Regions from separate parts of the Streptomyces sp. NPDC005963 genome, predicted to be linked through region 1. Evidence: predicted binding sites of a transcription regulator. Region 1 holds the regulator's gene; each other region holds the start of a gene.
The links. The regulator HrcA, encoded in region 1, represses chaperone genes, less so after heat shock. The targets are predictions, from matches to a motif close to TTNGCACTCNGNNNNNCNGAGTGCNAA.
Positions count from the first base shown of each region.

Region 1 (10,346 bases):
CAAGATCTTCCAATGGGCCGCCGGGGTGGCGCGGGAGTACGCGAAGGCGTCCCAGGACAACTTCCGACGTACGGGGACGGCATCCGCGCCCTTCACCCTCAGTGCAAAGCACAAGGTGGCCGACGCCCTCGTCTACGCCAAGCTCCGCGAGGCGTTCGGCGGCAGGCTGCGAGCCGCCATCTCCGGGTCCGCCGCGCTCTCGCCCGAGATCGGCTTCTTCTTCGCCGGGGCCGGCATCCACATCCTGGAGGGTTACGGACTCACCGAGTCCAGTGCGGCCTCCCTGGTCAACCCCGGTGAGGCGTACCGCACCGGAACCGTGGGCAAGCCGCTGCCCGGCACCGAGGTCCGCATCGCCGACGACGGTGAGATCCTGTTGCGCGGCCCCGGGATCATGGAGGGCTACCACGGGCTGCCGGAGAAGACCCAGGAGGTCCTGGAGCCCGACGGCTGGCTCCACACCGGGGACATCGGCGAGCTCTCGGCCGACGGCTATCTGCGGATCACCGACCGCAAGAAGGACCTGATCAAGACGTCGAACGGCAAGTACATCGCGCCGACCGAAGTGGAGATCCAGTTCAAGGCCATCTGCCCGTTCGTCTCGAACATCGTGGTCATCGGCGCCGACCGCAACTTCTGCACCGCGCTGATCGCCCTCGACGAGCCGACGCTGCTCAGCTGGGCCGAGGACCACGAGCTGGCCGGAAAGCCCTATGGGGAGGTTCTCGTCGCTCCGGCGACCGTGGAGCTGATCCAGGGGTATGTGAACCGGCTGAACGAGGGTCTCCAGCGGTGGCAGATGGTGAAGAAGTTCCGACTGCTGCCCCGGGACCTCGATGTCGAGCACGGCGACCTCACTCCCAGCCTCAAGCTGAAGCGGCCGGCCGTGGAGCGTGAGTTCCAACACCTGATCGACGAGATGTACTCGGGCTCGCGCGAGGCGTAGCCCGCCACCGGTGCGGGGGACACCCCCGCCCCCGCACCGGCCCCGCCCGCATCCCGTCCCGTAAGGCCACGGTCGCCGGCGCTGACGGATTCCACTCCCGCGGGTGACGGACAATGGGGGGCATGCCTTCCGTACTGCCTGACGGCGAACCCATGCCCGAGGACGGGGCGCTTCCGGCGTCCGCCCTTGAAGGGGCCGCCGACCGGCCGCTCGCCTTCTACCTCCACGTGCCGTACTGCGCCACGCGCTGCGGCTACTGCGATTTCAACACCTACACGGCGACCGAGCTGCGCGGCTCGGGCGGGGTGCTGGCCTCCCGCGACAACTACGCCGCCACGCTCACGGAAGAGGTCCGTCTCGCCCGCAAGGTCCTCGGTGACGACCCCCGACCGGTCCGCACGCTGTTCGTGGGGGGCGGTACGCCGACGCTGCTCGCGGCGGCCGACCTGGTGGCCATGCTGAACGCCGTACGGGAGGAATTCGGCTTCGCGGAGGGTGCCGAGATCACCACGGAGGCGAATCCGGAGTCGGTGGGACCGGAGTACCTCGCGGAGCTGCGGGCCGGAGGCTTCAACCGGATCTCCTTCGGTATGCAGAGCGCCCGCCAGCACGTCCTGAAGGTCCTCGACCGCACCCACACCCCCGGCCGGCCCGAGGCGTGTGTGGCGGAGGCGAGGGAGGCGGGGTTCGAGCACGTGAACCTCGATCTGATCTACGGCACCCCGGGGGAGAGCGACGACGACTGGCGGGCCTCCCTCGCCGCGGCCGTCGGGGCGGGGCCGGACCATGTCTCCGCGTACGCGCTCATCGTGGAGGAGGGGACCCAGCTGGCACGGCGCATCCGGCGCGGCGAGGTGCCCATGACGGACGACGACGTCCACGCCGACCGCTATCTGATCGCGGATTCGGTGCTCTCGGAGGCGGGCTACTCCTGGTACGAGGTGTCCAACTGGGCCACGACCGATGCGGGCCGATGCATGCACAACGAGCTCTACTGGCGGGGCGCCGACTGGTGGGGTGCCGGTCCCGGCGCCCACAGCCATGTGGGCGGGGTCCGCTGGTGGAACGTGAAGCATCCCGGCGCCTATGCCGCCGCGCTCGCCCAGGGCCGCTCCCCGGGAGCCGGCCGTGAGCTGCTGTCGGCCGAGGACCGGCGGGTGGAACGGATCCTGCTGGAGCTGAGGCTCCGGGAGGGCGTGCCCCTGTCACTGCTGCGCCCTGCGGGGCTGGAAGCCGCTCGTGGTGCCCTTGCGCAAGGACTGCTGGACGAGGCGCCGTACGGGGAGGGCCGAGCGGTTCTGACCCTGCGGGGCCGTCTGCTCGCGGACGGTGTCGTACGAGACTTGGTCGACTAAACCGCCTAAAACTGCCTGAAGCGGACCCGGGCCGTCCGTAGAGCCGCCCGGGTCAACAGGAACCGGAACGTCACTCCGGGGGTGCGGTCACAAAGTCGATCAGCTCCTCCACCCTCCCCAGCAACTCCGGTTGCAGGTCCCGGTACGAGTGCACCTTCGACAGGATGTGCTGCCACGCGGCACCCGTGTTCTCGGGCCAGCCCAGTGCCCGGCAGACGCCCGTCTTCCAGTCCTGTCCCCGTGGCACCACCGGCCACGCCTCCAGGCCGAGGACCGCCGGCTTCACCGCCTCCCACACGTCGATGTAGGGGTGGCCTGCGATCAGCACGTGCGTGTGCGTCACCGAAGCGGCGATCCGGGACTCCTTGGACCCGGGCACCAGATGGTCCACCAGCACTCCGAGCCGGGCGTCCGGCCCGGGAGCGAACTCGGCCACCACGGCCGGGAGGTCGTCGACGCCCTCCAGGTACTCCACCACCACCCCCTCGATCCGCAGATCGTCGCCCCAGACACGTTCCACGAGCTCCGCGTCGTGACGGCCCTCCACATAGATCCGGCCGGCCCGGGCCACCCGAGCCCTCGCACCGGGCACCGCCACCGAACCGGAAGCGGTCACCGCGGGTCTCGTCGGTTTGCCCACGCCGGGGCGGACCAGCGTCACCACCTCGCCGTCCAACAGGAAACCCCGCGGCGCCAGCGGGAAGACCCGGCGCTTGCCGAATCGGTCCTCCAGCGTCACCGTCCCGGCCTCGCAGCCCACCACCAGACCGCAGAACCCGGTTCCTGCCTCCTCCACCACCAGATCGGGGTCCGAGGGGTCGGCCGCGACCTCCCTCGCGGGGGCCGACTTCTTCCAAGGGGGCGTCAGATCAGGGCTGTAGCTGCGCATTCGGACGACGCTACGACACCCCGAACCGCTCCGCCAGCGCATCCCGCTGGGCACGGACGAACGCGGCGTCGACGACCGCGCCGTGCCCCGGCACGTACCGGGCCTGCTCACCGCCCAGTGCCAACAGCCGGTCCAACGCGGACGGCCAGCGCGCCCCGACCGCGTCCGGGCCCGCCTGCGGCTCCCCCGACTCCTCCACCAGATCCCCACAGAACAGGACGAGCGGAGTGCCCGGCACCAGCACGGCCAGGTCATGGCCGGTGTGGCCGGGGCCCGCGTCGACGAGCACCGCCCGGCGGCCATCGCCCAGATCGAGCGTCTGCTCCCCGGCCACGGCGCGTCCGGGGACCACCAGCGCCTCCACCGCGGCAGCCGCCTCCAGCGGCTCCACACCGTGCCGTACGGCATCGGCCCGCAGCACGTCCGCCTCCCGGCGCAGGAGGGCGCCGAGGCCCTCCGTGCCGTACACCTCGGCGGCCGGGAAGGCCGCCGTCCCCAGCACGTGGTCGAAGTGCGGATGGCTCAGTGCGACGTGCGTCACCTCGCGACCGCCCAACAGCGCCTGCACCTGCGCCCTCACCTCGGCGCCCTCCCGCAGCGAAGAACCGGTGTCGTACAGCAGCACGCCCTCGCTCCCGACGACCAGCCCGCAGGTCGCGTCCCAACCCGGCAACCGCCGTCGCCCCACCCCGTCGGCCAATCGCTCCCAGCCGAAGTCTTCCCAACAGACGTTCATACCGGGACGCTACTGGCAGCGACCAGCGAAGGCGCGCGGTAGCGTGGTCGGTCGCCCTTGCTACGGGCGTACCCCACGGCCGTACACTGGCACGGGGGATTCTTGGCACTCGGACCTGGTGAGTGCCAGACAGTGACCGAAGAACCACCGTGGGACCACAGCTGGAGGTGTGCGCGATGCTCAGTGAACGCAGACTCGAAGTGCTGCGCGCCATCGTCCAGGACTATGTCGGTACCGAGGAGCCCGTCGGCTCCAAGGCGCTCACCGAGCGCCACCGGCTCGGTGTTTCACCGGCCACCGTCCGCAATGACATGGCGGTCCTGGAAGACGAGGGATTTATCGCCCAGCCGCACACCAGTGCCGGGCGCATCCCCACCGACAAGGGGTACCGCCTCTTCGTCGACAAGCTCGCCGGGGTGAAGCCGCTGTCGTCGGCCGAGCGCCGCGCCATCCAGAGCTTCCTGGACGGCGCCGTGGACCTCGACGACGTCGTCGGCCGTACGGTCAGGCTGCTGGCGCAGCTGACCCGTCAGGTCGCGGTGGTGCAGTACCCCTCGCTCACCCGCTCCACGGTGCGCCACGTGGAGTTGCTGGCGCTCGCGCCCGCACGGCTCATGCTCGTGTTGATCACGGACACGGGTCGGGTCGAGCAGCGCATGATCGACTGTCCGGCTCCGTTCGGTGACACCCCGCTCGCCGATCTGCGGGCCCGGCTCAACAGCAGGGTCGTCGGCCGTCGCTTCGCCGACGTGCCGCAACTGGTGCAGGACCTGCCCGACTCCTTCGACCTGGAGGACCGGGGGGCCGTGGCCACCGTGCTCTCCACCTTGTTGGAGACGCTGGTCGAGGAGACCGAGGAGCGCCTGGTGATCGGCGGCACCGCCAACCTCACCCGCTTCGGCCATGACTTCCCGCTGACGATCAGGCCGGTACTGGAAGCCCTTGAGGAGCACGTGGTGCTCCTCAAGCTCCTGGGAGAGGCCAAGGAGTCCGGCGGGATGGGCATGACGGTGCGCATCGGCCATGAGAACGCTCATGAGGGCCTCAACTCAACCTCCGTGGTCGCCGTCGGCTACGGTTCGGGCGACGAGGCAGTCGCCAAACTCGGCGTGGTCGGACCGACCCGCATGGACTACCCCGGAACGATGGGAGCGGTACGCGCAGTGGCACGTTACGTCGGACAGATCCTGGCGGAGTCGTAAGTGGCCACGGACTACTACGCCGTACTCGGCGTGCGCCGCGACGCATCGCAGGACGAGATCAAGAAGGCGTTCCGCCGGCTGGCGCGCGAGCTCCATCCGGACGTGAACCCCGATCCGAAGACCCAGGAGCGGTTCAAGGAGATCAACGCCGCCTACGAGGTGTTGTCGGACCCGCAGAAGAAGCAGGTCTACGACCTCGGCGGCGACCCCCTGTCCCAGGCGGGTGCCGCGGGCGCGGCCGGCTTCGGTGCCGGTGGCTTCGGAAACTTCTCGGACATCATGGACGCCTTCTTCGGTACGGCGTCCCAGCGCGGCCCCAGGTCGAGGACCCGGCGCGGCCAGGACGCGATGATCCGGCTGGAGATCGACCTCAACGAGGCCGCGTTCGGTACGACCAAGGACATCCAGGTCGACACGGCCGTCGTCTGTACGACGTGTTCGGGTGAGGGCGCGGCCCCCGGGACCTCCGCCCAGACCTGTGACATGTGTCGTGGGCGCGGTGAGGTCTCGCAGGTCACCCGCTCCTTCCTGGGTCAGGTCATGACCTCACGGCCCTGCCCCCAGTGCCAGGGCTTCGGCACCGTCGTTCCCACCCCGTGCCCGGAGTGCGCGGGCGACGGTCGGGTCCGCTCGCGCCGCACGCTGACCGTGAAGATCCCGGCCGGCGTCGACAACGGCACCCGCATCCAGTTGGCGGGCGAGGGCGAGGTCGGCCCGGGCGGTGGCCCCGCGGGCGATCTGTACGTGGAGATCCACGAGGTGCCCCATGCGGTGTTCCAGCGGCGGGGCGACGATCTGCACTGCACGGTGACGATCCCGATGACCGCGGGCTCCCTCGGCACGAAGGTGCCGTTGGAAACGCTCGACGGGATGGAGGAGATCGACATCCGGCCGGGTACCCAGTCGGGGCAGTCCATTCCGCTGCACGGCCGGGGCGTCACCCACTTGAGGGGTGGCGGCCGGGGCGATCTGATCGTGCACGTCGAGGTGATGACGCCGACCAAGCTCGACGCGGAGCAGGAGAGGCTGCTGCGGGAGTTGGCGAAGCTGAGGGGTGAGGAGCGCCCGCTCGGTCAGTTTCAACCTGGACAGCAAGGACTCTTCTCCCGGCTGAAGGACGCGTTCAACGGGCGGTAGCCGATGGCCTCGCGGCGGCGGCCGAGCTTCGGCAGGCCGCCGCGGGGCACGCGCTCCACGGCGAGGCCCCGGCTGCGCGGCACCTGTTCTCCGCGGGCGGTCCGGGCGTCCTGAAACGCACTTCCCGAGGACGCTCCGACCACCTCCCCGACCAGACGATCTTCCCCTCCCAGCTGCCGTTCGACCTGCGTGCGAGGGATGGTCCGTAGCACGTCAACCGGCCTCCCGGGGGGCTGTCGGGCTCGATTCGGCCGGCCGTCAGTGGCATGACACGATGCACACATGTCCTCCGTACTGACCGATCTCTGCCGGTATCCGATCGTGCAGGCCCCCATGGCGGGCGGTGCGTCGCGCCCGCAGTTGGCCGCTGCCGTGTCCGAGGCCGGCGGCCTCGGATTCCTGGCTGCCGGGTACAAGACTGCGGACGGCATGTACCAAGAGGTCAAACAGATCCGTGGGCTCACCTCGCGCCCCTTCGGCGTCAATCTCTTCATGCCGCAGCCCAAGACGGTGGATTCGGCGGCCATCGAGGTCTACCGGCAGCAACTCGCCGGTGAGGTGAGTTGGTACGAGACCCCGCTCGGCGACCCCGATTCGAGTCGGGACGACGGTTACGAAGCCAAGCTGGCCATCCTCCGCGACGATCCCGTACCCGTGGTGTCCTTCACCTTCGGGTGTCCGAGCGCCGAGGTACTGGAGTCGTTCGCCAAGGCCGGAACCGCCACCGTCGTCACCGTCACCACGCCGGAGGAGGCGCGGATCGCCGAACGCGCCGGAGCCGATGTCCTCTGTGTACAAGGGATCGAGGCCGGCGGCCACCAGGGCACCTACCGCGATGACCCCGCCGCCTCACACGGCGGGATCGGCCTGCTCACGCTCATCGCCCTGATCCGTGAGTGTGTCGAACTCCCCGTGATCGCCACCGGCGGGTTGATGCGCGGCAGTCAGATCGGCGCGGCTCTGGCGGCCGGAGCGGACGCGGCACAACTGGGGACGGCGTTTCTCGTCTGTCCCGAGTCCGGTGCACACCCCCTGCACAAGCAGGCGATGACCAACCCCCTCTTCGCCCGGACGGACCTGACCCGAGCGTTCACCGGCCGCGTCGCACGCGGTCTCGTCAACCGCTTCATGCGGGAGCACGGACCGTACGCCCCCGCCGCCTATCCGCAGGTGCACTACCTGACCACCGATCTCCGCAAGGCGGCGGCCAAGGCGGGGGACGCCCAGGGCATGGCGCTTTGGGCCGGACAGGGGCACCGGCTGGCGCGCGAGATGCCCGCCGGACAGCTCGTCGAAGTGCTCGTCGCCGAGCTGGAATCGGCCCGCATCGCCCACGATCCCGAGGAGTCCCGTTGACCGCGCCCGTGTTCCTGACGGACTCCCTGGCGGATCTCGCACCCGGTGCCCAGCTCGTCCTCGACGGTCCGGAAGGCCGTCACGCGGTGTCCGTGCGACGGCTTCAGCCCGGTGAGGACATCGTGCTCACCGACGGCCGGGGCCGGGGTGCCGCCGGGCTCGTCGTCCGTACGGAGGGCAAGGACCGGCTGACCGTCGAGGTGGTGAGCCTGCCCGCCGAGCCCGAACCGCAGACGCACATCACCGTGGTGCAGGCGCTGCCCAAGGGGGACCGCGGGGAGTTGGCCGTGGAGACGATGACGGAGACCGGAGTGGACGCCATCGTCCCGTGGGCCGCGGCGCGTTGCATCACCCAGTGGAAGGGCGAGCGCGGCGCCAAGTCGCTGGCCAAGTGGCGGGCGACGGCCAGGGAGGCCGGCAAACAGTCCCGCCGGCTGCGGTTTCCGGACGTGGCGGAGGCGGCCACGACCAAACAGGTCGCCTCCCTGCTCGCCGATGCCGACTTCGCCGCGGTGCTCCACGAGGAGGGCGCACTGCCGCTGGCCACGGCCGAGTTGCCGAACGAAGGCTCGATCGTGCTGGTCATCGGCCCCGAGGGCGGAGTCTCCCCCCAGGAGTTGACCGCCTTCGCGGAGGCCGGTGCGTCCCCGTACCGCTTGGGTCGCAGCGTACTGCGGACGTCCACTGCGGGTACGGCGGCGGTGGCGCTGCTCCTGGGCCGCACGGGACGTTGGTCCTGACGCCCGCGATCGATTCGAGCCCTGTGCGCTCGGTGCACTCGGTGCTCATGGTGCTCACGGCGGTTCTGGTGTTCTTCTCGCGTCTCCCGTTCTCTCCGTTCTCCTACGTCAGTTGTGGGAGTCGAAAGCGCCGACGATCGGTCATCTTCGCGTCCATCCGGGGGGTTGTGGCCGCAACCAGTCTTTTCCAGCCCGCCCCTCGGTGTCACCCTGCCGTCCATGGAAGTCTCACCGCATAGGCGTGGCCGACGGGTTCTGGTGTCGTGCGCCCTCTCGGGGGCGGCCGTCATGGCCATGGCGGCTTTGACCGCGTGCGAGCCCACATCCACCGGACTCAACTCCTCCGCCGTCGCGATCACCACCGACCGCACGGCCACGAACGCCCTGGAACGGCTCGGCTTCAAGGTCGGGTGGTTCAGTTGTACGGCGAAACTGGGCGAGGAGGGCCGGTCGGCCCCTCCGGCCGGCGGCGGGTTCGCCTCTGTCGACTGTGAGGGGGAAACCGACTCCGACCAGCAGATCACGCTCAAGGGCCGGGTGACGGAGGAGCGTTCGGGCACCTGCATCAGGGGCGATCTGACCACGCGGATCAACGGGAAGGTCGTCTTCACGGCCACCTTCCTCGGGGACTGCGAGTCCCAGCCCACGCGGACGACGCGTCCCGTCGAACCACCGGACCGGCCGAACGGGGGGCCTCGGGCGACCGTCACGGTCACGGAGACGGTCACCGTCACGGCCGAACCGACGCGCAAGTGACGGGGGCGGGTTGACCGCACGCGAGTGACCGGGCTGCGAAGCGGCGAGGGCCCATCCGCCCTCGCCCGCCCCAGCCGCCCCAAGCGGTCGCGTCCCCCATCCACGGTGTCGTGCGTCCCCGGCCGGGGACGGGTTGCCGGGGCTGCGGGCGTTCCGGTCGCGCCGACCCATGTGCTGATGTTGCCCGCAAAGCCGTGACCTCGCCGTCCCCACCTGCCTAGGGTGACCCTGTGACGCAGCCTGCTTACCTCCGGTATCCGCACATCCACGGCGAGTTGATCGCCTTCACCGCTGAGGACGACGTCTGGGTCGCCCCTCTCGACGGTGGTCGGGCCTGGCGTGTCAGCGCCGATGACATACCGGTCGACCATCCGCGCTTCTCACCCGATGGCGCGCACATCGCCTGGACCTCCCGGCGCGACGGCGCGCCCGAGGTCCACACGGCGCCCGTCGACGGGGGATCGACGACGCGGCTGACGTACTGGGGCGACCACAAGACGTCCGTCCGCGGCTGGACCCCCGACGGGGAGGTCCTCGCCATCAGCGCCCGGGGTCAGGCGTCTTCCCGCCGCACCTGGGCGAGGGCCCTGCCCCTCGACGGCGGACCGGCGACCGTCCTTCCGTACGGGCTGGTCGGGGACGTGGCCCACGGCGATCCGGGGGTGCTGCTGCTCTCCGCCACCATGGGGCGGGAGGCCGCCGCCTGGAAGCGCTACCGGGGTGGCACCGCAGGCAAGCTGTGGATCGACCGGGCCGGAGACGGAACGTTCGTCCGGCTGCTCGAAGAACTCGACGGCAATATCGAATATCCACTGTGGATCACGGAAAACCGTTCTGGGGGTACGGACGGACGGGTTGCCTTCCTGTCGGACCACGAAGGCACCGGAGCCGTTTACTCCGCCCAGCCGGACGGCTTGGACCTGCGACGACACACCCCGCTCGACGGCTTCTACGCCCGGCACGCCGCCACCGACGGAACCCGGATCGTCTACAGCTCTGCCGGGGAACTCTGGCTCATCGACGATGTGTTCGCCGAGGAATCGCAGCCGCGGCGGCTGTCCGTGAAGCTCGGCGGCCAGCGCACCGATCTGCGCCCGCGGCTCATCGACGCCGAACACCACGTGGGCTCCGCACGGCCCGACCACACCGGCCGCGGCAGCGCCGTGGAGGTCCGCGGCGGCATCCATTGGGTGACGCATCGCGAAGGGCCGGCGAGGGCCCTGTCCGTC
Region 1 covers NZ_JBEXVD010000003.1:215,346-225,691, reverse strand. The annotation lists gene ABZ348_RS07100 (AMP-dependent synthetase/ligase) at 1-946, shown strand, start outside; gene hemW (radical SAM family heme chaperone HemW) at 1,060-2,301, shown strand; gene ABZ348_RS07090 (DUF3097 domain-containing protein) at 2,372-3,190, opposite strand; gene ABZ348_RS07085 (MBL fold metallo-hydrolase) at 3,201-3,926, opposite strand; gene hrcA (heat-inducible transcriptional repressor HrcA) at 4,103-5,128, shown strand; gene dnaJ (molecular chaperone DnaJ) at 5,129-6,265, shown strand; gene ABZ348_RS07070 (nitronate monooxygenase) at 6,548-7,621, shown strand; gene ABZ348_RS07065 (16S rRNA (uracil(1498)-N(3))-methyltransferase) at 7,618-8,361, shown strand; gene ABZ348_RS07060 (hypothetical protein) at 8,656-9,117, shown strand; gene ABZ348_RS07055 (S41 family peptidase) at 9,348-10,346, shown strand, end outside.

Region 2 (10,346 bases), on a different contig from region 1:
GAGGACGTACCGCCGCCCGAGGTGTCGGGGCCCGGTGACATCGACGACGATCTGCTGCGGCTGATCTTCACCGCCTGTCATCCGGTCCTGTCCACGGACTCCCGGATCGCCCTGACCCTTCGACTCCTGGGCGGGCTCACCACCGAGGAGATCGCCCGTGCCTTCCTCACATCCGAGGCGACGGTCGCCCAACGCATCGTGCGGGCCAAGCGATCACTGGCCAGGGAAGGCGTCGCGTTCGAGGTGCCGTACGGGCCGGATCGCGTCGCCCGCCTCGGTTCCGTGCTGGAGGTCATCTATCTGATCTTCAACGAGGGCTATGCGGCCACCACGGGCGACGACTGGATACGCCCCGCCCTCGCCGAAGACGCCCTGCGGCTGGCCCGCGTGCTGGCGGGCCTGATGCCCGAGGAGTCGGAGGTGCACGGACTCGCGGCCCTGCTGGAGATCCAGGCGTCCCGCATGGGGGCGAGGGTCGGCCCGGACGGGGCGCCGGTCCTCCTCGCCGACCAGGTGCGCACCCGCTGGGACCGGTTGCTCATCCAGCGCGGCTTCTCCGCACTGGCCAACGCGAACGCACTGGGCGCAACCCCCGGCCCGTACATGCTCCAAGCGGCCATCGCGGCCTGCCACGCCCGGGCGATCCGCTACGAGGACACGGACTGGGCCACGGTCGCCGCGCTCTACGGCCAACTCGCGACGCTCGTCTCGTCCCCGGTGGTGGAGTTGAACCGAGCGGTCGCGGTCTCGATGTCCGAAGGCCCGACAGCCGGCCTCGCCTTGGTGGACGCCCTGGCCGCCGAACCCGCCCTGAAGGAGTACCACCTGCTGCCGAGCGTACGGGGCGATCTACTGGCCCGACTGGGCCGACCCGACGAGGCCCGCGAGGAGTTCCACCGGGCGGCTGCCCTGACCCGCAACGAGAGGGAACGGGAACTGCTGCTGGCTCGGGCTGCGGGGGCGGGGGACGCGGGGCACGGCTGATCTCGATGGTTCCCGGGGGAACGAACACCCCCAGCTCTCAAGCCGGGTGGCCGAGCAGCATCGAGGGTGCGCCGGCGGCTCGGGTCAGGAAGACCGTGGCTGCGTTCGGGCCCTGTGGTTTCACCCGGCGGCGCAACTCCTCGGGTTCCACGGCCGATCCGCGCTTCTTGACCGTGAGGTTTCCGACGTTCCGGCTGCGCAGCAGGGCCTTGAGCTTCTTCAGGCTGAACGGCAGTACGTCGGTGATCTCGTAGGCCGTGGCGAACGGGGTGGGGCGCAGTTCGTCCGATGTGATGTACGCGATGGTCGCGTCGATGAGGCCGCCGTTGAGCTCCGCGGCCACCTCGGCGACCAGATGGGCGCGGATGGCCGCGCCGTCGGGCTCGTACAGATAGCGGCCCACCGGGCGCACGGGGGGATCGGGCAGGTCGTGCGAGGGCAGGGTGTGGGTTCCGGGCAGCAGGGTGGCGGAGATCCGGGGCGAGGCCGGGGTGCCGTGCCAGAGCACGGCCTCCTTCACGTCCCCTTCGTCCGAGATCCACTCGGCCGAGAAGTCCGCGGGCACCAGCTCGTGCGGGATGCCGGGCGCGATCTTGAGTGCCGCACGGGGGCGTGCGCGGGCTGCCTCGATCGCCCAGGAGAGGGGTGGTGAGTACACCTCCGGGTCGAAGATCCTGCCCCGGCCGCCCCGGCGGGCCGGGTCGACGAAGACCGCGTCGTACGGGTCGGTGTCCGTCTCCGTGACGTCCTGGCAGCGGACCTCGATGAGCTCGGTGAGGCCGAGGGCTCGTGCATTGGCCTGGGCGGTCGCGGCGGTGAGCGGGTCTCGGTCCACGGCCAGTACCCGTACGCCGGCGCGGGCCAGTGCGATGGCGTCGCCGCCGATGCCGCTACAGAGATCGGCGACGCTCTGGACGCCGAGTGCGGAGAAGCGGGCGGCACGGTGTTCGGCGACCGTCCGCCGGGTCGCCTGTTCGACTCCGTTCGGCGTGAAGTACATCCGGTAGGCGTCCTCGGCTCCGAATTTCGCGACCGCCCGTTGGCGCAGTCGTGCCTGTCCGAGTGCTGCCGAGACCAGCTCGGGCGGGTGCTCGCGGCGCAGTCGGGTGGCGATCGCCAACTCCTGGGCGGGGGAGTGGTCGCGCAACTGCGTGAGCAGGGCTTGGCCCTCGTCCGTGAGGAGCGCGGAGAGTGAGGAGAGGTCGTTCACCCGGTCCATTGTGGGCCAGGTGGGGGACGGGTTGGGGTCGGCGGCGGTGTCGGCGTGGTGGGGCGGAGGGTGGCTGACAGTATCCAGCGCCATGCAGCTAAACCGACAAAACGTAAAGAATCTACTCGAAATCACTGAAGTGAGTGGTGGGCTCTCGACCTTGCCGGGCAGACGGGTGAACCGACCCGGTGGCCCGTCCGGCACGGGAGGCGTGCGCCGGCGGAGAGGACGGTTCCGTACGGGGGGTGCGATCGGCGTCGTGCTGCTGGTCTGTCTCCTCGGCTCGGCGTGCGCGGGGGCCGCCGAACAAGGGAGTGGCCCGCGCCCGGGGCAGCCGGCGAAGGAGGACGCAGGCGCAGCCGGTGCGTTGGCCGAAAAGGCCCAACGGGTCGAGAAGGCGCAACGGGCTGAACAGGCGCAACGGGCGGAGAAGGCTGCGCAGGCCGAGCGAGCTGCGAAGGCTGCGCAGGTCGCCCGGGTGGCCGCCGCCAAGAGGTGGGGCCTCGCCCGTACCCCGCTCACCGCCCCCGCCCCGCCCGCGATCAAGCCCGAGCTCACCACCCGCAAGGGCTTCGAGGTCGAGGGCGGCGATTCGCTGCCGCCGGTCTTCACCACGGTGCCGGTGACGGAAAGGGTGGTCTTCCTGACCATCGACGACGGCACGGAGAAGGACCCCGAACTCCTGCGGATGATGAGCGAGCTGAAGATTCCCTACAGCGCGTTCCTCAGTGACTACGTGATCGACGACAACTACGGCTACTTCCGCCAGATGCGCGACCGCGGAGTGGCGCTCCACAACCACACGCTCAACCACCGCTACATGCCCGGCCTGTCCTACGGCGCGCAGAAGCGCGAGATCTGCGGTCAGCAGGACAAACTGGCGAAGCTGTACGGGAAGCGCCCCGCGCTCTTCAGGCCCCCGTACGGCAACTACAACCAGGACACCCTGCGGGCCGCGCAGGCGTGCGGGGTCACCGCGGTGCCGCTCTGGGCGGCCGAGGCGTTCCCCGATCGGATGGAATGGCGCGAATGGGACCGGGACCTGCACCCCGGCGACATCATCCTCACCCACTTCCGGGGCCGTGAGGACTGGGACGGCACCATGACCGACATGATCCGTCAGGTGATGAAGACCGTGACCGAAAAGGGGTACGCGGTGGCCCGCTTGGAGGACTACGTCTGAGCAGGGCGACCGCCTTCGCCGCGCGCACTGCTCGTTCGATCGCCGCATCGGCCCGCCCCGTACCGGGCCGAGCTCGCCCCGCTTCCCGTCGGCCGCCCCGGGGGCGGATGCTCCGACGCGGCCGATCCACCCGGTGGACAGGTGTCATCCGCAGGTGTGACGTGTTGGCGAAAACCTGTCGCCGAATGCTTGACCGGCGCCATCGGAAGCCCCTGACCAGGCAATACGGTTAAGCGGAGGTGGCGCGCCGACAAGGAGAAGAGGGCGTCGGACCCGCCAGCATTGGCACTCCGCTTGACCGAGTGCTAATCGCAGTCATAGTCTCGGCTCTGGCACTCCCCACTGGAGAGTGCCAGCACAGCGACAGGCAGGTCCGGCACCCGCGACGACGGATCGATCTGGTCGCCACCCAAGATCAGTTAACCCCGTGAGATCTCCGAAGGGGGAGGTCGGATCGTGACGACCACCAGCTCCAAGGTTGCCATCAAGCCGCTTGAGGACCGCATTGTGGTCCAGCCGCTCGACGCCGAGCAGACCACGGCCTCTGGCCTGGTCATCCCGGACACCGCGAAGGAGAAGCCCCAGGAGGGCGTCGTCCTTGCGGTCGGCCCGGGTCGCTTCGAGAACGGCGAGCGTCTTCCGCTCGACGTCAACACCGGCGATGTCGTGCTCTACAGCAAGTACGGCGGCACCGAGGTGAAGTACAACGGCGAGGAGTACCTCGTCCTCTCGGCCCGCGACGTGCTCGCCATCGTCGAGAAGTAGGACGGGTTTCCGGGTCGCGCCCGGAACACTTCATACCCCGTTTGTTATTGAGCTGCGCCCCTGGCCCCCGCTGACATCCATATCCGGGCGCTAGGGGCGCAGTTCGTCTCAGAAGAGGACAGAAACGCTCCCATGGCGAAGATCCTGAAGTTCGACGAGGACGCCCGTCGCGCCCTCGAGCGCGGCGTCAACAAGCTTGCCGACACGGTCAAGGTGACGATCGGCCCCCGTGGCCGCAACGTCGTCATCGACAAGAAGTTCGGCGCCCCCACCATCACCAACGACGGTGTCACGATCGCCCGTGAGGTCGAGCTCGACGACCCGTACGAGAACCTCGGCGCCCAGCTGGTGAAGGAGGTGGCGACCAAGACCAACGACATCGCGGGTGACGGCACCACCACCGCCACCGTGCTCGCGCAGGCGCTGGTCCGCGAGGGCCTGCGCAACGTCGCCGCCGGCGCCTCCCCCGCCTCCCTGAAGAAGGGCATCGACGCCGCCGTCAAGGCCGTGTCCGATGAGCTCCTGCGCAGCGCCCGTCCGATCGAGGACAAGGCCGACATCGCAGCCGTCGCCGCCCTCTCCGCTCAGGACCAGCAGGTCGGTGAGCTGATCGGCGAGGCGATGGACAAGGTGGGCAAGGACGGTGTCATCACCGTCGAGGAGTCCAACACCTTCGGTCTGGAGCTCGACTTCACCGAGGGCATGGCCTTCGACAAGGGCTACCTCTCCCCGTACATGGTCACCGACCAGGAGCGTATGGAGGCCGTCCTTGAGGACCCGTACATCCTGATCAACCAGGGCAAGATCTCGTCCATCCAGGATCTGCTTCCCCTGCTGGAGAAGGTCATCCAGGAGGGTGGCTCCAAGCCCCTGCTGGTCATCGCCGAGGACGTCGACGGCGAAGCCCTCTCCACCCTGATCGTCAACAAGATCCGCGGTCGTTTCAACGCCGTGGCCGTCAAGGCCCCGGGCTTCGGCGACCGTCGCAAGGCGATGCTCCAGGACATGGCCACCCTCACCGGTGCCACCGTCATCTCCGAAGAGGTCGGCCTCAAGCTCGACCAGGCCGGTCTGGACATGCTGGGCACGGCCCGTCGCGTCACGGTCAGCAAGGACGACACGACCATCGTCGACGGTGCCGGTGGCAGCGACGACATCGCCGGTCGCGTCAACCAGATCAAGGCCGAGATCGCCTCCACGGACTCTGACTGGGACCGCGAGAAGCTCCAGGAGCGCCTCGCGAAGCTGGCCGGCGGCGTGTGCGTGATCCGCGTCGGTGCCGCCACCGAGGTGGAGCTCAAGGAGAAGAAGCACCGTCTGGAGGACGCCATCTCCGCGACCCGCGCCGCGGTCGAGGAGGGCATCGTCTCCGGTGGTGGCTCCGCGCTCGTTCACGCGGTCAAGGTCCTCGCCGACAACCTCGGCAAGGAAGGCGACGAGGCCACCGGTGTCGCGGTCGTCCGCCGCGCCGCCGTCGAGCCGCTGCGCTGGATCGCCGAGAACGCCGGCCTTGAGGGCTACGTCATCACCTCCAAGGTCGCCGAGCTCGACAAGGGCCAGGGCTTCAACGCCGCGACCGGCGAGTACGGCGACCTGGTGAAGGCCGGCGTCATCGACCCGGTCAAGGTCACCCGCTCCGCCCTGGAGAACGCCGCCTCCATCGCCTCCCTGCTGCTCACGACCGAGACCCTGGTCGTCGAGAAGCCGGCCGAGGAAGAGGCCGACGCCGGCCACGGTGGTCACGGTCACTCCCACTGACGCACGCACCCCTCGTACGTCGGCGTAGCGGCCCACCGGCCGCCGCGCCGCTCGTACGGTGGTGGTGAGCGCAGTACCGAGCCGGGTCCGGTGCTTCCGTCGCGGAAGCACCGGGCCCGGCTCGCGCGTTCACTGCCCCGGGAACCCGGGCAGCGTCAGTTCCAGCCCGCCGAGCCGCTCCGGATCGGCGAGGATGTGGATCGCCACGATCTTTCCGCCCGTGATGGTCAACCCCATCACCGACAGCGGCTGTCCACCGGGTGCGGTGAGCACTCCCGCACCGCCGTTGACCAGCACCGGATGCGCGTACTGCGCGTACTGCCGGAACAGCATCGCCTGATCCGCCACCTTCCGCGCTCCGCGCACCTCCTTCGAGGCCATCATCGGTGCGCTGCCGACATCCGCCCGCAGTACCACGTCCGGATCGAGCAGGGCCACCAGCGCATCGAAGTCACCACCGCGTGAGGCGGCGAGGAACGCTTCGAGCACGGCGCGCTGGCGGGGCAGGTCGTCGGGTATCGCGGTGGTGCCGCGCACCCTGCGCCGGGCCCGGCTGGCGAGTTGCCGGGTGGCCGCAGGCGACCGGTCCACGATCGGGGAGATCTCGTCGAACGGCATACCGAACATGTCGTGGAGCACGAAGGCGAGCCGCTCGGCAGGGCCCAGGGTCTCCAACACCACCAGCAGGGCCAGTCCCACCGAGTCCGCCATCAGCGCCTCGTGCTCCGGGTTGCTCGCATCTTCGTGCTGGACGACCGGGTCGGGTACGCGGACGTCGATGGAGTCCTCACGGCGTGCGGTGCGCGAGCGCAGCATGTCGAGGCAGACCCGTCCCACGACGGTGGTCAACCAGCCACTGAGGTTCTCGACCCCGGCCGCTTCGGTGCGGTGCAGCTTCAGCCACGCTTCCTGAACCGCGTCATCGGCTTCGCTGAGCGAGCCGAGCATTCGATAGGCGACCGCCTTCAGCCGCGGTCGGTCCGCAGTGAAGCGTTCCGTCAGAAAGTCATCCATGCATCCGCTCCTGCTCCGCCGTCCGTTCCGTTGGTATGACGAATCCGCCGGGGCGCATGTGACAGCCCCGCCCCGGATCGGTCACCCGCGAACGCCGTGCGCGGCAGCCGTCACGCGGAGTGGTCGAGCGTCCCGATCGGTACGGACCCCGCGAACGGTAGCCCCCGGCCGAGGCGTTCCAACTCGTCCAGGGCGAAATCCGCCATGCGGTGCAGCTCATTGCCGAGCGATCCGGCCAGGTGCGGGGTGAGCAGGACGTTCGGCAGGTCGTAGAGGGGCGAATCCGCGGGCGGCGGCTCGCTCTCGGTCACGTCGAGGACCGCGTGCAGCCGCCCCACGGACAACTCGTCGATGAGCGCCCGTTCGTCGACGAGGGACCCACGGGAAGTGTTGATCAAGGTCGCCCCGTCCGGCATCAGGGCCAGGCGCCTTCCGTCGATCATCCGACGGGTCTGCGGCACCTCGGGGGCGTGTACGGAAACGATGTCGCTGGCACGGCACAGCTCGTCGAGGTCGACCCGGACCACACCGAGGGCCTCGGCATCGTCTGCGGTGCAGTAGGGGTCGTACAGCAGGACGCGCAAGTCGAACGGGCGGAGCAGTTCGATCACCCGGCGGCCGATGCGGGACGCCCCGACGATCCCCACCGTACGGCCGTAGTTCCCCACGTCGGCGAAGGCGTCGAGCTGGTCGCCGGTCGAGCGCGACCGTGCGTACCGCCGGGCGGATGCGAGGACTCCCTTTCCGGCGAAGAGGATCGCCGCGAGGGTGTACTCGGCGACGGGCAGTGCATTGACGCCCGCGGCGGACGACACGGTGATTCCGCGCTCCCAGCAGGCGTCGGTGATGTGGTGCTTCACGGAACCCGCCGCATGGACGACCGCCCGCAGCCGTGGTGCACCTACCAGCGCGCTGGCGGTGAGCGGGGGAGCGCCCCAGCAGGTCAGGAGGGCATCGGCCGAGGCGAGCGCGGTCACCACGGCGGGGGACGGATCGGTCAGATCGTGGGCGATGAGCGTGGGGTCGGTGCGGGCGATGGCGGTGAGCCGTTCCCGGTGGCGCCGGGTCAGGAGCCGTTCGGCGACTCCCGGTCCCATGGCCAGCAGGACCCGGGGGCGATCGTCGCCGGTGTGGTGCGCGTGCATGGTGGAACCGGACTCCCTGGGGACGGTCGGGGTGGACGGCTGGTGCGAGCCGTTTCCCTACTGCGGTCCGTACTTGCGTCCGGTCTTGTTCGTGAGCCCCCCGAGCACGCTGCGCGGCGCCAACTTCACGAGTCCCATCAGCGCCTTGTACCGCGGGTCGGGGACCGAGACGGTCTTGCCCCGCGCCAGGTCCGCCAGGGCCGCTTCCACCAACTTGTCCGCGTCCAGCCACATCCAGCCCGGGATGTTGTCCGTCCCCATCCCCGCCCGCTGGTGGAACTCGGTCCGTACGAAACCCGGGCACAGCGCCATCAACCGCACCCCGGACCCGGCGAGGTCCCGGGCGGCTCCCTGGGTGAACTGCACCACCCACGCTTTGGAAGCGCCGTAGGTCCCCCGGGGTACGAAGGCGGCGACCGACGCCACGTTGACCACCCCGCCCCGACCGCGTTCCCGCATCGGCTCGGCGGCGGCCGAGGTGAGCCGCAGCACCGCCTCGCAGTGCACCTTGAGCATCGTCAACTCGTCCGCCATGGAGACCTGGAGGAAGTGCCCCTTGTTTCCGAAGCCGGCATTGTTGACCAGCAGGTCCACCGGACTCTTCGGGTGACCGAGCCGCTTCTCCACCGCGGAGATGCCCGATTCCTCGGAGAGGTCGGCGGTCAACACCTCGGCTTCGATGCCGTGGCGGTCGTGCAGTTCCGTGGCCTGCTCCTGCAACCGCTTCGTGTCGCGGGCCACCAGCACCAGATTGTGTCCATCGGCGGCGAGCCGCCGGGCAAAGGCGGCGCCGATGCCCGCGGTGGCTCCCGTGATCAGTGCAGTCGTCATATGCGGCACGTTAGTGCCCCGTGTGGGAGTCCGGTGCACCCACGGTCCCGGCTTTCTGTCCCTTCTCGACGACCACGAACTGACCCATCATTCCCAAGTCTTCGTGGTAGAGCAGATGACAGTGGTACATGTACGGCGTGTTGGGGTCGGCCGGGCCGTCGAACCGCATCGCCAGCTTCACGGTGGTGTTGGGCGGGACATAGACGGTGTCCTTTGCGCCCCGCAACTCCGGCGGCGGCTGTCGACCGTCGATCTCCAGTATGCGGAACTGCACGTCGTGGACATGAAAGTTGTGCGGGGTGCCGTGCTCATTGCGGACGGTCCAGGTCTCGGCCGTGCCCCGGGTGACGGTCAGATCGATCCGGTCCATCTTCATCTCGCGACCGTTGATGCTGCTGGTCACCAGACCGAAGTACCGCTCCCGCACCGAGTCCGAGCCATCGGGCACTTCCGGCTCGGCCAATGCGGACGGCAGTTCGGGCGACGGCCGAAGGGTCTTGTCGGCCCGCAGTTCCAGAATGTCGAACGTGTCGTCGCCACCGGCGAACCGCCGCTGCCAACTGCTTCCGTACCCCTCGTGCGGGAAACTCCGGAGCACTGCGCGCTCGCCCGGTTCCATGCGTACGACTATCTCCGCGCGTTCGCCGGGTGACAGCTTGAGGCGATCGAGCCTCAAGGGCTCTTCCCGTAGTCCGCCGTCGGTCGCGATCATCGAGAACGGGCGGTCGTCGGAGAATCCGAAGTCGTAGATCCGTGCGGTGGAGGCATTCAGCAGCCTCAGCCGGATCAGTTCGTCGCTCACCCTTCGATAGGGATCGAGGGTGCCGTTGACCATCGTCCGCTCACCCAGGAACCCCGTGTTGCGAAGGAGTCGGCGGTCGAAGTCGAGTTTCCCGCCGTCGAGGGTCACGTCCTGCACCATCACCGGGAGGTCGTCCACCCCATAGGTCTTCGGCAGGGCGAGGGGGGCTGAGACATCGTCATCGAGCAGGAACATCCCGGCGAGACCGCGCTGTACGTGCTGCGCGGTCTTGCCGTGGGGGTGCGGGTGGTACCAGAGGGAAGCCGCCGGCTGGTCCACCGTCCACTCCGGAGTCCAGGTGGCGCCGGGGGCCACCATCTGGTGCGGGCCTCCGTCCATCCGCGCTGGCAGGTGCATCCCGTGCCAATGGACGGTTGACCGCTCGTCCAGGGTGTTCTTGATGCGGACCTTCACCTTGTCGCCGCGCTGGGCGCGCAGGGTGGGTCCCAGATGGGCGCCGTTGAAGCCCCAGGTCGTGCTCTTCTTGCCGGCGGCGAACTCCTTCCGACCGGACTGCATGGTCAGGTCAAAGACCTTGGTGCCGTCCGCCGCTACGGTCGGTTCGGCCAGCGGGGGTATGACGAGCGCGCGGCTGAAGCGGGTACCCGCCGTGGAGACGTCGGCGCCCGCGTAGAGCCAGGTCGCGGCGGCTCC
Region 2 covers NZ_JBEXVD010000002.1:650,209-660,554, reverse strand. The annotation lists gene ABZ348_RS06045 (RNA polymerase sigma factor) at 1-984, shown strand, start outside; gene ABZ348_RS06040 (RsmD family RNA methyltransferase) at 1,022-2,203, opposite strand; gene ABZ348_RS06035 (polysaccharide deacetylase family protein) at 2,406-3,377, shown strand; gene groES (co-chaperone GroES) at 3,834-4,142, shown strand; gene groL (chaperonin GroEL) at 4,275-5,900, shown strand; gene sigJ (RNA polymerase sigma factor SigJ) at 6,030-6,914, opposite strand; gene ABZ348_RS06015 (hydroxyacid dehydrogenase) at 7,025-8,059, opposite strand; gene ABZ348_RS06010 (SDR family oxidoreductase) at 8,117-8,890, opposite strand; gene ABZ348_RS06005 (multicopper oxidase domain-containing protein) at 8,901-10,346, opposite strand, start outside.
Region 2: groES (co-chaperone GroES) is a predicted target of HrcA. The motif match lies at 3,660-3,686, and genes of this name have one in related genera.

Region 3 (10,346 bases), on a different contig from region 1:
GAGGCGTCCGCCGATAGGTTGGATCGCATGACCGACGACCAGGCCGCCTCCCCCGGTCCCACCGAGCTCTCCGAGCGCGATCGGGACGTGCTCGCGATGGAGCGCCGCTCCTGGCCCGGACCGGGTGCCAAGGAACGGGCCATCCGTGAGGACCTGGGGATCTCCCCCACCCGGTACTACCAACTCCTCAACGCGCTCCTCGACGACCAGCGCGCCCTCGCCCACGATCCGATCACCGTCAATCGCCTGCGTCGGATCAGAGACGCACAACGCGCCCGCCGATAGGGTCGGACCATGGGCAGCTCTCCGCACGCGCATCCCCTGCCGTCGCCGTCGACGCCCGCGGGCCGTGAAGGTCTCGCCGCGCTTCTGGCCAGACCACGCAAGGCCGTCGTCGCCCTCGACTTCGACGGCACCCTCGCCGAGATCGTTCCCGACCCGGAGCGCGCCCGTGCGCATCCGGGCGCCGTACCCGCACTGGCGCAACTGGCACCCAAGGTCGCTTCCGTCGCCGTGGTCACCGGTCGCCCCGCGGGCGTCGCCGTCCGCTACGGAGGCTTCGCCGGAGTGTCGGGCCTCGATCACCTCGTCGTACTCGGGCACTACGGATCGGAGCGCTGGGACGCCGTCTCCGGCACCGTGAACACACCGGCACCGCATCCGGGCGTCGCAGCCGTACGCTCCGAACTGCCGGGTTTCCTCGACGGCATCGGCGCCTGGCAGGGCACCTGGATCGAGGAGAAGGGCCAGGCGGTGGCGGTCCACACCCGCCGTGCCAGCGACCCGCAGGGTGCCTTCGAAGCGCTGCGCGAACCGCTGGCCACCCTGGCCGCCCGGCACGGTCTGATCCTGGAACCGGGACGGATGGTGCTGGAGATCCGCCCGCCCGGCATGGACAAGGGCGTCGCCCTCGCGGACTACGTACGCGAGGTCAACGCCGAAGCCGTGCTCTACGCCGGTGATGACCTGGGGGACCTGCCCGCGTTCGCGGCGGTCGAGAAACTCCGCTCGGACGGGTTGCCCGGGCTGCTCGTGTGCAGCGGCAGTGCGGAGGTCCCCGAACTGGCCGAACGCGCGGACCTCCTGCTGCCAGGACCGGCCGCGGTCGTCGACTTCCTCGCTGCCCTGGCGAAGAGCCTGTAGCAGCGGGTCAGCGCTGCTCGCGCAAGGCGTTCAACTGGTCGAGGAACCACCGCTGCGGTGGCAGTGCCGTCGCAGCGGCGGCCAGTCGTGCACTACGGCGGGAGCGCTCGGCGACGGGCATGGTCAGGGCCTCGTGCAGCGCTTCCGCCGTGGCGGTCACGTCATAGGGATTGACCGTGATCGCGTCCTCCCCGAGCTCCTCATGGGCACCCGCCTCCCGGGACAGCACCAGGGCGCAACCCGCCTCCGACACCACCGGGATCTCCTTGGCGACCAGGTTCATACCATCGCGAATGGGGTTGACCAGTGCCACGTCGGCCAAGCGGTACGCGGCCAGGGAACGCGCGAAGTCGTCCTTCACGTGCAGGACGACGGGACTCCAGCCCTCGGTCCCGAACTCGGCGTTGATCGCATCGGCGACCCGCTGGACCTCCGCCGTGTAGTCGCGGTAGACCGCCAGATCCTGACGGGAGGGGTACGCGAACGCCACGTGCACCACGCGCTCGCGCCATTCGCTCCGGGTGCTCAGCAGTTCCCGATAGGCCAGGAGGCCGCGGACGATGTTCTTGGACAGCTCGGTGCGGTCGACGCGCACGATGGTCTTGCGGTCCGTTCCGTCCGGGCCGATCTGCTGCCGGAGGTCGGACAGGCGCTCCTCCACGTCGGGTCGGTGCGCACGCTCGCGCAGGAAATCCGCGTCCGCGCCGAGCCCGTGCACTCCGATGTCGGTGCCCTTGAGCGACTCGGCTCCCAGCAACTCCGTACAGCACTGCGCGAACGCGTCCGCCCAACGACGGGTCAGGAAACAGGTCCGATCGGCGCCGAGCAGCCCGCGCAGCAACTGGCGCGAGATGTCGTCGGGCAGCAGCCGGAAGTAGTCCACCGGGGCCCAGGGGGTGTGCGAGAAGTGGCCGATCTTCAGATCGGGACGCAGGGCGCGGAGCATCCCGGGGACCAGCGCCAGATGGTAGTCCTGCACCAGGACCGCGGCACCTTCACCCGCACGGTCGGCCAGCGCCTGTGCGAAGGCCCGGTTGTACTGCTCGTACGCGCCCCACTGCCGGCGGAACTCCAGGTCGAAGACGGGCTCCAACGGGGTCTGGTAGAGCATGTGGTTGATGAACCAGAGCACGGAGTTGGCGATGCCGTTGTACGCGTCGTGATGGATGCCCGCGTCGATGTCGAGCATGAGGACGCCCGGCTCGCCGACGCCGCGACGCACGGCCTCCCGATCGCCGTCACCGAGGGCCGAGCACACCCAGAGGGCGTCCGCCTCCGATCCGATGGCGGAGAGCCCGGAAACCAGACCACCGCCTCCGCGCCGCGAGTCGAGGGTCCCGTCGTCCCGGACGGTGTAGGAGATGGGGCCGCGGTTCGACGCGACGAGGATCTGGGCAGCTGAGTGCTCGGAGACCATGTCGCGAACCTAGCCCGTCCCGCAAACCCCCAAACGTGCGTTCGCCCTCAAGGCCCCTCCCACACCACAACTGGCTCAATCTCCGCACTACCCACTACTACGACTCCCCGCCAATCCCCCGACCTCTCGACCGATGCCCTGCCCCCACCCGAAGCCCAGCTCGCGCTTCGACCAAGGCACCGGAGCCCTGATTGACGCACTACCCCCACCCGAAGCCCAGCTCGCGAATTCGGCCGAGGTGCCGCAACCCTGATCGACGGCCTGACACCCCGCCCGAACCTGCACCCGTGGATCGGGTCGAGGGCCCCGAAGCCTGTTGGCTGGTGTTCTGGGGGCGCGCAGGGGGTGTCCCCGGAAGCGTTGGCGGCATCCAGAGCTGAAACCAACGGATCAGCTTCGGGCCGCCGACGGTGAGGAGTCACGCCCGAAAGCACCCCCACCACCCGCACCCCACCCAGACCCGCACCCGGACCCCCCAAAGCCCAGCACCCCGAACCCGAGCCCTCCCAGCCCGTCCGGCGCTTGAGGACGGAACCCCCAACCCCCCGAGGCAGAACCAACGAACAAGCCCCACCCGGAACAAGCCACCCCCCCCAAGGCGGAACCCAACAGACGGGCCCCACCCGAATGAGCGAAGCCCTCACCCCTTGCGCCGCCCCCGTGCCGCCGCCACCGCCACCACCCCGGCCGCCGTGAGGCTCAACGCCAGCCCGCCCAGGAGCCATAGGCGCTCGGTGGCGGGGTTGCTCGCCGGGGTCGTGGGGGCGGCGGCTCCCACGAGGGCGACGACGATGACGAAAATTCCGGTACCTCTCAGCGCATGACGTCCAAAGTTCATAAATAGGATAGTCATCAAAAAAGAGGTGCGAGTCATTGCTATGCGGCGCGACGCGCCGCATACTCACCGATCTCGCGCATCGGCGGACGTTCCTCCGTGTCCACCGGATGGGTCCGCGGCACGAACCCCTCCTCGCCCCGTTCGAACTGGGTCAGTGCCGGCCGTACCAAGTGCCCACGCGACAGGCGCAGTTGGGCCGTTCGATAGATCGTCGCCGCCATGCGGCCGAGTGCCTGGCCGTCCTGGTGGCGGTGTTTGCGGGAGCCGACGTCCACCTGCGCCAGGCTGTCGAGCCCCACCGTGTGCAGCGCGTCCACCAGGAGTCCCAGTTCCACCCCGTAACCGACGGGGAAGGGCAGCCGCTCCAGCAGGGAGCGCCGTGCCGCGTACTCGCCGCCGAGCGGCTGGACGAACCCGGCCAGCGCCGGCCAGTGCAGATTCAGTAGCGGCCGGGCCACCAGTTCCGTCACCCGGCCGCCCTGACCTGCGAGCTCGCCGAGTGGACGGTCGTACATCGCCTTGACGAAGTGCACCTCGGGTTCGGTCAGCAGCGGGCCCACGATCCCGGACACAAAGTCCGCGGAGAAGTCCCTGAGGTCTGCGTCCACGAAGCAGACGATGTCACCGCGCGTCACCATCAGGGAGCGCCAGAGCACCTCGCCCTTGCCGGCCACCGCCGGGATCCGCGGCAGGATGGTGTCCCGGTGCACCACGCGTGCCCCTGCCGCCGCCGCGACCTCCGCCGTACGGTCCGTGGAGCCCGAGTCGATCACCACCAGTTCGTCGACGAGCGGTAGCGACTCCATCAGCTCACGCCGGATGACGGTCGCGATCTCGCCGACCGTCGCCTCCTCGTTCAGGGCGGGAAGGACCACGCTGACGGTGGTTCCCGATGCGCGTTTGGCCGCCATCAGCCGGGCCAGCGGGCGGTCGGCTGCCGACCAGGAACGCCTGGTCAGCCAGCGCTCCACCTCTTCCAGCACGTTCGCCACTCCTGCACTTTGTGATCCATCTCGCGGTTCGGACGACTATCTCAACAGTCCGGGCGTTCGGTTACAGTCTTGAGCAACGCTGAAGCCCGGCGCACGTCGGGGTGACGCGTTCACCGGTGTGGAGCGACCACCGCCCCACATGATCAACAATCGAATACCGCTCATCCAGAGGGGCAGAGGGACACGGCCCGTTGAAGCCCCGGCAACCCTCCAGCCGGTCTCCGTCGCATTGAGAATCGCCGCCAGCCACCGATGGTTCCGTACGTTCAGTACGGCAGCCGTCCGTCGTGTGAGGCAGTCGATTCAGCGCCGCGAGGCTCCCGGCTCGGGAAGGTGCCAAATCCGTCTCATGGCGAAATGCGTCATGAGGAAGATGAGGAGAAAGGGCCTCGCCTCCATGGCTGTGCAGACTGTCGCAGACACCACCACGCTCGACCTCGGACCCGCCGCAGCGCTTTCCTGTCGCGAGTGCGGAGAGCGTTTCGAACTCGGCCCGATCTTCGCCTGTGCCTCGTGCTTCGGCCCGCTGGAAGTCGCCTATGAGCTTCCGGTCGGCGACCCGGAGGGGCTGCGCAAGCGGATCGAAGCGGGCCCGGACAGCATCTGGCGGTACGCCCCCCTGCTGCCCGTCCCCGCCGACGTGGCGGACAAGCCCAATCTCAACCCCGGCTTCACCAAGCTGGTGAAGGCCGACAACCTCGCCCGCGAACTCGGTGTGACCGGCTCGCTCCACATCAAGGACGACTCCGGCAACCCGACCCACTCCTTCAAGGACCGGGTCGTCGCCATCGCCGTGGAGGCCGCCCGCGCCTTCGGCTTCACCACGCTGTCGTGCTCCTCCACCGGCAACCTGGCGGGTGCGGTCGGCGCCGCAGCGGCCCGTGCCGGTCTGCGCTCCTGCGTCTTCATCCCGCACGACCTGGAGCAGGGCAAGGTCGTCATGGCCGCGGTGTACGGCGGTGAGCTGGTCGGCATCGAGGGCAACTACGACGACGTCAACCGCTTCTGCTCCGAGCTGATCGGCGACCCGCTCGGCGAGGGCTGGGGCTTCGTCAACGTCAACCTCCGCCCGTACTACGGCGAGGGTTCCAAGACCCTCGCGTACGAGATCTGCGAACAGCTCGGCTGGCGCCTCCCCGACCAGATTGTGATTCCGATCGCGTCCGGCTCCCAGCTGACCAAGATCGACAAGGGGTTCCAGGAGCTGATCAAGCTCGGGCTCGTCGAGGACCGCCCGTACAAGATCTTCGGTGCACAGGCCGAGGGCTGCTCCCCGGTGTCCGCCGCCTTCAAGGCGGGGCACGATGTGGTGCGCCCGGTGAAGCCCGACACCATCGCCAAGTCCCTGGCGATCGGCAACCCCGCCGACGGACCGTACGTCCTGGACATCGCCCGTCGTACGGGCGGTGCCGTGGAGGACGTCAACGACGAGCAGATCGTGGACGCGATCAAGCTGCTGGCCCGTACCGAGGGCATCTTCGCGGAGACCGCGGGCGGCGTGACCGTCGGAGTGACGCGCAAGCTCATCGACAGCGGTGTGCTCGACCCCTCGCTCACCACGGTCGTCCTCAACACCGGTGACGGTCTCAAGACCCTGGACGCCGTCGCTCCGACCACCGGCCCCTCGGCGACCATCCGCCCGAGCCTGGACGCCTTCCGCGCCGCCGGCCTGGCCAACTGAGCCAACTGACCAACGGATCACTGGGAGACCCGAAGATGAGCGTCAACGTCCGCATCCCGACCATTCTGCGCACCTACACGGGCGGCAAGTCCGAGGTCCCGGCCGAGGGTGCGACCCTCTCCGAGGTGATCGCCGACCTGGAGAAGAACCACACGGGCATCGCAGCCCGCGTCCTGGACGACCAGGGCAAGCTGCGCCGGTTCGTCAACGTCTACGTGAACGACGACGACGTCCGCTTCGAGCAGGGCCTGGAGACGGCGACCCCGGACGGTGCGGGCATCTCCATCATCCCCGCCGTGGCCGGTGGCTAATTACGCAACGTCATTTCAATTGCCCCCTCCGTGAGAGAAACGGAGGGGGCAATTCTGCATGGTTGAGCGCGATACAGTTGGGGAAGGCCCCTCCGCTGCTTCCGTCAGCCGAGTAACAGAATGCGCCCCGGGTCCGATAAGAAACAGCCAATGTGCGTCGAAGCTTTGTCGCATAAGTCTTTTTTGTCGGGCCCGACTTGCCCCGGAATTTCTTGAATTCATATCAATTTCCCGTTAGCTGAGCCTGCGAATTGTCGTCCGATTGACCTGTTGCAGAGGGCAGTTGGGCAGATACATTCAGCCGCGGTCGACGCGTTCCGGCGCACGCCTATGAAGTCTCCTCGCCACTCCGGCGGGGAAAACAGAAACAGGTGAGGTCTGACCCGGGTCCGCGAAGTGCGGTCCTGCGCAAGGGCCAGTAATAGGGGAGTTAGGCATGGCTCAGGGCACCGTCAAGTGGTTCAACGCGGAGAAGGGCTACGGCTTCATCGCGGTCGACGGTGGTGCGGATGTTTTCGTCCACTACAGCGCGATTCAGATGGACGGCTACCGCACCCTGGAGGAGGGTCAGCGAGTCGAGTTCGAGATCTCGCAGGGGCAGAAGGGTCCGCAGGCGGACATGGTCAAGCTCGCGGTCTGACTCCGCGGCATCTGCGACGCGATCGGCCACCGACGCGCTCATCTATATGTACATGGGGTCCACATCCCGCCGGGGGGTGTGGACCCCATGTGCGTGCCCGCGCCCGAGGCCCGCGCCCGAGGCCCGCGCCCGAGGCCGCGCCCGAGGGTTTCGCGGCATCCGCACGACACCCCGGTGGTCTTTGCATCTGCACGGCATCCCCGCACGGCATCTCCCGGCGGCAGCATCGAGCCCCCGGCGGCAGCTGCCGGCGCCCGCGCCCGAGACGCTCGCTGACGTACTGCCCGCGCCCCTGTCGAGGACCCCTGCCGCGTTCCCTCCCACCCGTTCCTCGGGTCGGGCACACCGGCATCCGCGGCGCATCGATGGGGCCGGTGATGGCCGTCGGACGAGGTGTCCCGGCGGCGAGGGGAACGGCCGTGCGCCATCACCCGGCCATCGCCGAACTCCCGTCGCACAAGGTTTCCGCGCCCCCTGTGCTCCGCTGCGACACCCCGTACCACCAGGGCGCATACGGCGACGGGCACCCCGCGTGCGGCTGATTTCGTGGGGGTCGCGCGGGGGGTGGTTCTCTCGAAGGCGCTTGCACTCGAAGGGGGCGAGTGCTAATCATTGGCGTTAGCACTCTCCGGGTGAGAGTGACAAAAAGAAGGACCGGGTCGGTGAGGCCCGCAAGCCGGACGGTACAGAAAACCATCCGGCTGGCAGGCCGTCCGTCGCGGGCGCCAGCGCGGTCCCCCAGAGCTTCCCACCCAGTCCGTGGAGGACACTTCACATGGCAAAGATCATCGCGTTCGACGAGGAGGCACGGCGCGGCCTTGAGCGCGGGATGAACCAGCTCGCCGACGCCGTCAAGGTCACCCTCGGTCCCAAGGGCCGCAACGTCGTCCTTGAGAAGAAGTGGGGCGCGCCCACGATCACCAACGATGGTGTTTCCATCGCCAAGGAGATCGAGCTGGAGGACCCGTACGAGAAGATCGGCGCCGAGCTGGTCAAGGAAGTCGCCAAGAAGACGGATGACGTCGCTGGCGACGGAACGACCACCGCCACCGTTCTCGCTCAGGCGCTCGTGCGCGAGGGGCTGCGCAACGTCGCGGCCGGTGCCAACCCCATGGCCCTCAAGCGCGGTATCGAGAAGGCCGTCGAGGCCGTCTCCGGTGCCCTCCTTGAGCAGGCCAAGGACGTGGAGACCAAGGAGCAGATCGCTTCGACCGCCTCCATCTCCGCCGCTGACACCCAGATCGGCGAGCTCATCGCCGAGGCCATGGACAAGGTCGGCAAGGAAGGCGTCATCACCGTCGAGGAGTCCCAGACCTTCGGTCTGGAGCTGGAGCTCACCGAAGGCATGCGCTTCGACAAGGGCTACATCTCGGCGTACTTCGCCACCGACATGGAGCGTATGGAGGCGTCCCTGGACGACCCGTACATCCTGATCGTCAACTCCAAGATCGCCAGCGTGAAGGACCTGCTGCCGCTCCTGGAGAAGGTCATGCAGTCCGGCAAGCCGCTGCTGATCATCGCTGAGGACGTCGAGGGCGAGGCCCTCTCCACCCTCCTGGTCAACAAGATCAAGGGTGTCTTCAAGTCCGTGGCCGTCAAGGCTCCGGGCTTCGGCGACCGCCGCAAGGCCATGCTGAACGACATCGCCATCCTCACCGGCGGCACGGTCATCTCGGAAGAGGTCGGCCTCAAGCTGGAGAACACCGGTCTCGACCTGCTGGGCAACGCCCGCAAGGTCGTCATCACCAAGGACGAGACCACCATCGTCGACGGTGCCGGTGAGAGCGACCAGGTCGCCGGTCGGGTCAACCAGATCCGCGCCGAGATCGAGAGCTCCGACTCCGACTACGACCGCGAGAAGCTCCAGGAGCGCCTGGCGAAGCTGGCCGGCGGCGTGGCCGTCATCAAGGCCGGTGCCGCGACCGAGGTCGAGCTCAAGGAGCGCAAGCACCGCATCGAGGACGCCGTTCGCAACGCGAAGGCGGCCGTCGAGGAGGGCATCGTCGCCGGTGGCGGCGTGGCCCTGCTCCAGGCCACCTCGGTCTTCGAGAAGCTGGACCTCGTGGGCGACGAGGCGACCGGCGCCAACGCCGTGCGCCTGGCCCTGGAGGCCCCGCTGAAGCAGATCGCCGTCAACGCCGGCCTTGAGGGTGGCGTCGTCGTCGAGAAGGTGCGCAACCTCACCCCGGGTCACGGCCTCAACGCCGCGACCGGTGAGTACGTGGACATGATCGCCGAGGGCATCCTCGACCCGGCGAAGGTGACCCGCTCGGCGCTTCAGAACGCCGCGTCGATCGCCGCGCTGTTCCTCACCACCGAGGCTGTCATCGCTGACAAGCCCGAGAAGGCGTCCGCCGGTGCTCCCGGTGGCATGCCCGGCGGTGACATGGACTTCTGATCCTCCCAAGGATCGGTAGCCCTGCACATACGAAGGGCGGTACCCCAACTCCCAGGGGGTGCCGCCCTTCGGCGTGCCCGCGGCGGTCGCCGGCAGATGGAGTTCCCCAGCCCCCGGCCATCGATTCCAAGGGTGATTCCTCCGTAGATGGTCCGGTACGCCGTTCCAAGACGGGGCCGAGTGTGTTCCGGCCGGGACCCGCTTCGCCCCTCCCCGCCCAACTCCTGCTCCGGAACGACCCGTTCCCGTTCTACAGCCATAGGAGGAGAACAGGAATCGGTTGTCCGACCAGAGATGGATTCAAGCCCATCTGAGCGATGGATTCCCCGGTCGATCCCACACGGCAGTGTCGTCATGTCACCTGCATATGCCGGAAGGAATCCCCACGTGCAAAGACGACGACTGGTGCCCCTGCTCGCCGTGAGCGTCATGGCGACACTCGCCCCCGGTCTCGCCGCATCACCCGCAGCCGCCCAGCCGCTGGCCCAGTACACCCAGCAGAAGCCCACCTGGAAGCGCTGCGTCCCCGATCTTCCGGCCACACTCCAGTGCGCCAAGATCAAGGTGCCCCTCGACTACAAGAAGCCGACCGGCAAGAAGACCGAGGTGGCGATATCCCGGATGAAGACCAGCACCGCGGCCAAGCGCCGCGGCGTGCTGTTCTTCAACCCGGGTGGCCCCGGCGGCTCCGGCCTCTACATGCCGTACGACATGATGGGGATGCTGCCCAAGTCGGTCCGCGACCGGTACGACCTGATCGGCTTCGACCCGCGGGGCGTGAACCACAGTTCGCCCGTCAGCTGCGGCCTCACCAACAAGGACTTCGAATGGCCGCGCCCCTACAAGGCGGCCACGTTCAGCAAGGACGTCTCCTGGGCACGCGGGATCGCGGACAAGTGCCGCAAGAAGGCGGGTGACAAGCTCCC
Region 3 covers NZ_JBEXVD010000036.1:52,771-63,116, reverse strand. The annotation lists gene ABZ348_RS31840 (DUF3263 domain-containing protein) at 28-285, shown strand; gene otsB (trehalose-phosphatase) at 295-1,143, shown strand; gene ABZ348_RS31830 (trehalose-6-phosphate synthase) at 1,151-2,560, opposite strand; gene ABZ348_RS31825 (hypothetical protein) at 3,201-3,398, opposite strand; gene ABZ348_RS31820 (glucosyl-3-phosphoglycerate synthase) at 3,437-4,381, opposite strand; SAM riboswitch class I at 4,549-4,770, shown strand; gene thrC (threonine synthase) at 4,788-6,071, shown strand; gene ABZ348_RS31810 (MoaD/ThiS family protein) at 6,107-6,382, shown strand; gene ABZ348_RS31805 (cold-shock protein) at 6,819-7,022, shown strand; gene groL (chaperonin GroEL) at 7,798-9,420, shown strand; gene ABZ348_RS31795 (alpha/beta fold hydrolase) at 9,808-10,346, shown strand, end outside.
Region 3: groL (chaperonin GroEL) is a predicted target of HrcA. The motif match lies at 7,641-7,667, and genes of this name have one in related genera.